2 regions of the Brevundimonas sp. AVps23W genome follow, and region 1 is predicted to be linked to the other one. Evidence: predicted binding sites of a transcription regulator. Region 1 holds the regulator's gene; the other holds the start of a gene.
The links. Region 1 encodes HrcA, which represses chaperone genes, less so after heat shock. Its sites were predicted from a motif close to GTTAGCANTCNNNNNNNNNGANTGCTAAC; they were not measured.
Positions count from the first base shown of each region.

Region 2: groES (co-chaperone GroES) is a predicted target of HrcA. The motif match lies at 1,566-1,594, and genes of this name have one in related genera.

Region 1 is NZ_CM178738.1:278,830-281,952, reverse strand. It holds gene ACW177_RS01340 (DUF6065 family protein) at 1-35, shown strand, start outside; gene rph (ribonuclease PH) at 61-786, opposite strand; gene hrcA (heat-inducible transcriptional repressor HrcA) at 902-1,960, shown strand; gene grpE (nucleotide exchange factor GrpE) at 2,014-2,592, shown strand; gene ACW177_RS01320 (S8 family peptidase) at 2,705-3,123, opposite strand, start outside.
Region 2 is NZ_CM178738.1:381,431-384,553, forward strand. It holds gene zigA (zinc metallochaperone GTPase ZigA) at 1-878, shown strand, start outside; gene ACW177_RS01815 (hypothetical protein) at 927-1,364, opposite strand; gene groES (co-chaperone GroES) at 1,667-1,954, shown strand; gene groL (chaperonin GroEL) at 2,008-3,123, shown strand, end outside.

The DNA.
Region 1 (3,123 bases):
ACAAGCGCCGCCTGAAGTCGCCCCGCGTCGGCTGACGCGGGTGCGAAGAGGTCGGTGCGCTTAGCGGCGCACCGCCTCCAGCGCCGCCTTTTGCAGGGCGAACAGTTCGGTGCAGCCGATCTCGGCCAGGGAGAAGAGGCGGTCGAACTCGGCGCGGGAGAAGCCGCGCTTCTCGCCGGTGGCCTGGACCTCGACGATCTGGCCCGCGCCGGTCAGGACGAAGTTGGAATCGGCCTCGGCCTCGGAATCCTCTTCATAGTCCAGGTCCAGCACCGGCACGCCGTCGCAGACGCCGCACGACACCGCCGCCACCTGGTCTAGGATTGGGTCGGACTTCAGCACCCCTTCGTCGCGCAGATAGTTGAGGGCTGAGGCCATGGCGACCCAGGCGCCGGTGATGGAGGCGGTGCGGGTGCCGCCGTCGGCCTGGATGACGTCGCAGTCCAGCACCACCTGACGCTCGCCCAGGGCCTTCAGATCGACGACGGCGCGCAGCGAGCGGCCGATCAGGCGCTGAATCTCCTGGGTGCGGCCCGTCTGTTTGCCGGCGGCGGCCTCGCGGCGGCCGCGGGTGTGGGTGGCGCGGGGCAACATGCCGTATTCGGCGGTGACCCAACCCTGGCCCTTGCCGCGCATCCAGCCGGGAATGCTCTCCTCGACCGAGGCCGTCACCAGAACCTTGGTGTGGCCGAAAGTGATCAGGCACGAACCCTCGGCATAGCGGTTGACGCCGGTCTCGATGGTCACGGGACGCAGTTGGTCGTCGGTGCGTTGCGAATGGCGCATGAGATGGGTCCTTGGAAAGTCTGGCCTTGGAAGCGGGGGCGCCGGTGCTTATCCTGAAACCGTGAGCCTGTATGCCCCCAAAACCCCGCCGTTCGACGGCGCCCAGTCCCCAGGCATGGCCTTTGCGGGGCTGGCGGGTCTGGATGCGCGCGCACGCGACATCTTCCGGCGCATCGTCGAATCCTATCTGGAGACGGGCGAGCCGGTCGGGTCGCGGACCCTGTCGCTGGGCGGAATCGCCCTGTCGCCGGCCTCGATCCGCAATACGATGCAGGACCTGACCCTGGCCGGTCTGCTGGCCGCGCCGCATACGTCGGCGGGGCGGATCCCGACCCATGCGGGCCTGCGCCTGTTCGTCGACGGCCTGCTGGAGATCGGCGACCTGACGAAGGAGGAGCGGCGCGAGATCGACGGGCGGCTGGCCGGGCGGGGGCGGAATTTCGAATCCGCCCTGGACGAGGCGTCCAACCTGTTGTCCGGCCTGGCGGGCGGCGCGGGCGTGGTGTCCAGCCCGGTGCGCGAGTCCGGGGTCAAACACGTGGAGTTCGTGGCCCTGGGCGGGGATCAGGCCCTGGCGGTCATCGTCGCCGACGACGGCACTGTCGAGAACCGGATCATGACCCTGGCGGCCGGGGTCACGCCCTCGACCCTGGTCGAGGCCTCCAACTTCCTCAACGCCCGTCTGCGCGGCCGACCCTTCGCCGACGCCAAGCGCGAGATGACCCAGGAGCTGGAGATCGCGCGGCGCGAGCTGGACCAGACCGCCGCCCGCCTGGTCGAGGACGGGTTCGCCGCCTGGTCCGGCGGGCCGGACCGCGAGCGCGCCCTGATCGTGCGGGGCCGGGCCAACCTGTTGCAGGACGGCGAAGGCCTGGCGGATCTGGAGCGGGTGCGCGTCCTGTTCGACGACCTGGAGCAGAAGGAACAGCTGATCGGCCTGCTGGACGGGGTGGATGCGGCGCAAGGCGTGCGAATTTTCATCGGCGCCGAAACACGGTTGTTTTCACTTTCGGGTTCCGCCGTGATCGCGGCGCCCTATATGAGCGGCCGACAGCGGGTTCTGGGCGCCATCGGCGTCATAGGCCCCGCAAGACTGAACTACGCCCGTGTCATTCCGTTGGTGGACTATACCGCCCGGGTGCTGGGCCGGATGCTGGACGGGAACGACAAGTGAGCGACAAGCCCCTTAACGACGAATTCAACGAACTGGACGCCGATATGGCGGAAATGAACGCCGAACACGGCCTGGACGCCCAGCCGTCAGATGACCTGGCGCCGCTGGACGCCGTCATCGCCGAGCGTGACGAGTGGAAGGACCGCGCCCTGCGCGTCGCCGCCGAGATGGAGAACCTGAAGCGGCGCGCCGAGACGCAGCAGAACGACGCCCGCGCCTTCGCCATCCAGCGCTTCGCCAAGGATCTGCTGGGCGTGGCCGACAATCTGGAACGCGCCCTGATGGCCGCGCCCAAGGACACCGACGGCCCGACCGTCGCCCTGGTGACCGGTTTGGAAATGACCCAGAAGGCCCTGTTGCAGGCGTTCGAAACCAATGGGCTGAAGCGGGTCGCGCCCGAGGCCGGCGAGGCCTTCAACCCCCATCTGCACCAGGCCATGATCGAACAGCCGTCGGACACGGTTCCGGGCGGCGCCGTGCTGCAAACCATGCAGTCCGGCTTCGAACTGTTCGGCCGCACCATCCGTCCGGCCATGGTCGTGGTCGCGGCCAAGGGGTCCGGCGCGCAGGCGTCGAACCCCTATGGCGCGGCGCCCGAGGCCGAGACGCACGCCTTCGACAGCAAGGCCTGATCGTCTGGGCGTGAGTAGTGATTAGTGAGCAAGCCGTGAGCGAGAAGTGAGCCGGGGTTTCTACGCGCGCCGCTCACCTCTTGCTCACTAACACTACTCACCAACACCCACCTCAGAACTGACGCCGCCACCCGCCGATCAGGGCGAACTCGGGCGGCGCGTCGGCGACGTGACGCGGTTCGCGGCTGGCGACGGCCTGGACCGACAGGCTTGAGCCGTCCCACAGCTGACGCTCGCCGCCCAGGATGAAGTCGATCTGACGCCCGCTTGGCGTGGCCGAGAAGCTGCGGCGCGAATAGGTCAGGGGGTCGAAATAATCGACCGGCACGTCCGCCAGCCAGGCTGAGAATGTGCCCCGTTCGATCCGCAGCGGCTGTGACACGGTGAAGCTGATCCGGTCGCACAGGATGGTGCAGCCGGTCAGCAGGGCCAGCCGCCAGTTGGAGCTGATCGCCGCCTGATCGGTCGAGAGGAAGCGGCCCTCTGTGTCGGTCGCGCCCAGGCCGGCCTCGCCGATCAGGGCCAGGCCGG
Region 2 (3,123 bases), 100 kb from region 1:
CCACCTTCGACTTCCGCGACGAGGACGGCTTCAGCCTGTCGGACCTGGCCCGGATCGACACCATGGTCACAGTGGTGGACGCCTTCAACTTCTACCGCGACTATCCCTCGACCGACCGGCTGAAGACCCGCGGCGAACATCTGGGCGAGGACGACGAGCGCACCGTCGCCAATCTGCTGATCGACCAGATCGAGTTCGCCGACGTCATCGTGTTGAACAAGTGCGATCTGCTGGAGGAGACGCAGCTCGGGACGCTGAAGGCGATGATGACCCAGTTCAATCCCCGCGCCCGGATCATCGAGGCGGTGCGTGGCGCCGTTGCCCTGGACCAGGTGATCGGCACGGGCCTGTTCGACATGGAGCGGGCGGAAGAGGCCGCCGGCTGGTCTCAGGCCTTGCGCGGCGAGGTGACGCCCGAGACCGAGGAATACGGCGTTTCAACCTTCGTCTACAGGGCGCGCAGGCCGTTCCATCCCCGGCGTTTCTACGACCTGCTGAACAGGGAATGGCCCGGCGTCTGGCGCTCCAAGGGCTTCTTCTGGCTGGCCAGCCGGATGGACTATGTCGGATCCTGGAGTCAGGCGGGGGCGGTGACGGAGCATGAATGGGGCGGGCTGTGGTGGGCCTCGGCCCCGCGCGACCGCTGGCCCGACGACAATCTCGAATGGCTGAAGGCGATCGAAGCCGTTTGGCGCCAGCCCTACGGCGACCGCCGTCAGGAGATCGTCCTGATCGGCAAGGACATGAACCGCGACCTGCTGACCTCCATGTTCGACGCGGCCCTGCTGACCCGGTTCGAGATGGAGCGCGGGCCCAAGGGCTGGGCCAAGCTGGAGGATCCCTTCCCGCATTGGGGCCAGCGCCGGGACGCGGCGTAACAAAAAGGGGCGCCCCGCAGGACGCCCCTTCTTCATCCGATCCGTCTTTTACCAGCGGCGGTCGTAGCGGTAGTCGCGACGCTCGTCCCGGCGGTCATAACGCTGGTCCCGGCGATAGTCGCGATAGTCCCGGCGCTGCTCCCAGCGCGGGTCGCGGCTGTTGATGCCGTGCTCGCGTTCCCAGTGGCCCTGGTTCCGGTAGCACTGGCCGCCGCGATAATATTCGCAGCCCGAGCCGCGATTGGACGCCACGGCGCCGAGCGCCGCGCCGGCCAGGGCCCCGCCGGCGATATAGCTGCCGTCGCCGTTGCCGTAGATTGCGCCGGCCAGACCGCCCACCGCCGCGCCGATCAAGGCGTTGCGGGCGGAGTTGTCGTCCCCGCGATCACGGTCGCGGTAGGACTGAGCCGAGGCCGGGGCGGCCATCAGGGTCATGGCCACGACCGGCGCGGCGACGACGGCGGTGATCTTCAGCATCTTGGACATGGTCGTCTCCTTTATTTTCGGGCCGGGTTTCGCCTGTCCGGGTGTGGACGGGCTCCAGCGTTGAGACGGTTCTGCCAGCCCCTGCTTGAACAGGCCCGGAGCCGGCCGTTCATTTGGGGTTCACCTGTCGCGGAAGTTTCGCACGCCCGATGGGGCGGCCCGCCTTGACGCTGGGCCCTGCTCTGACTAACTCCCGCTCGCGTTAGCACTCTCTCTGGTCGGCTGCTAAAACGGCGATCTGGAGAAGGCTGGCCCACCGTTTTCAAGTCGCCCCCGTTCGGGGGTACAAAAGGAGAGAACCGATGGCGTTTCGTCCGCTCGGCGACCGCGTGCTGGTCAAGCGCGTTGAAGAAGAATCCAAGACCAAGGGCGGGATCATCATCCCCGACACCGCCAAGGAAAAGCCGCAGGAAGGCGAAGTCGTCTCCGTCGGTCCCGGCGCTCGCGATGAGACCGGCAAGGTCAACGCTCTGGAACTGAAGGCCGGTGACCGCATCCTGTTCGGCAAGTGGTCGGGCACGGAAGTGAAGATCGACGGCGAAGACCTCATCATCATGAAGGAATCCGACGTCCTGGGCGTGCTGTCCTAAGCACCCGACGTTCGATTTTCTTCCATCAATCCATCTAGATAGGAGCAGCCCGCATGGCCGCTAAAATCGTACACTTCAACACTGACGCGCGCGACAAGATGCTGCGCGGCGTCAACGTTCTCGCCAACGCTGTCAAGGTGACCCTGGGTCCCAAGGGCCGCAACGTCGTGATCCAGAAGTCCTTCGGCGCCCCGCGCTCGACCAAGGACGGCGTGTCGGTCGCCAAAGAGATCGAGCTGGAAGACGCCTTCGAGAACATGGGCGCCCAGATGATCCGCGAAGTCGCTTCGAAGACGAACGACAAGGCGGGCGACGGCACCACCACCGCGACCGTCTTGGCTCAGGCCATCGTGCAAGAGGGCCTGAAGGCCGTCGCCGCCGGCATGAACCCGATGGATCTGAAGCGCGGCATCGACAAGGCCGTCGGCCTGGTGCTGGAAGAGATCAAGGCCAAGTCCAAGCCCGTCTCGAACAACTCGGAAATCGCTCAAGTCGGCACCATCTCGGCCAACGGCGACTCGGAAATCGGTGAACTGATCGCCCAGGCCATGGCCAAGGTCGGCAACGAAGGCGTGATCACCGTCGAGGAAGCCAAGACCGCCGACACCACCGTCGACGTCGTCGAAGGCATGCAGTTCGACCGCGGCTACCTGTCGCCCTACTTCATCACCAACGCCGACAAGATGGAGGCTGTTCTCGAAGAGCCGCTCATCCTGCTGTTCGAGAAGAAGCTGACCTCGCTGCAAGCCATGCTGCCGATCCTGGAAGCCGTGGTGCAGTCGGGCCGTCCGCTGCTGATCATCGCCGAGGACATCGAAGGCGAAGCCCTGGCCACCCTGGTGGTCAACAAGCTGCGCGGCGGCCTGCGCGTCGCCGCCGTCAAGGCTCCGGGCTTCGGCGACCGCCGCAAGGCTATGCTGGAAGACATCGCCATCCTGACGGGCGGCCAGGTCATCTCGGAAGACCTGGGCATCAAGCTTGAGACCGTCACCCTCGACATGCTCGGCAAGGCCAAGAAGGTCTCGATCACCAAGGACGACACCACCATCGTCGAAGGCGTCGGCGGCAAGGAAGAGATCGAAGCCCGCGTGGCCCAGATCAAGCGCCAGATCGAAGACACCACCTCCGACTACGACAAGGAAAAGCTGCAAGAACGTCTGGCCAAGCTG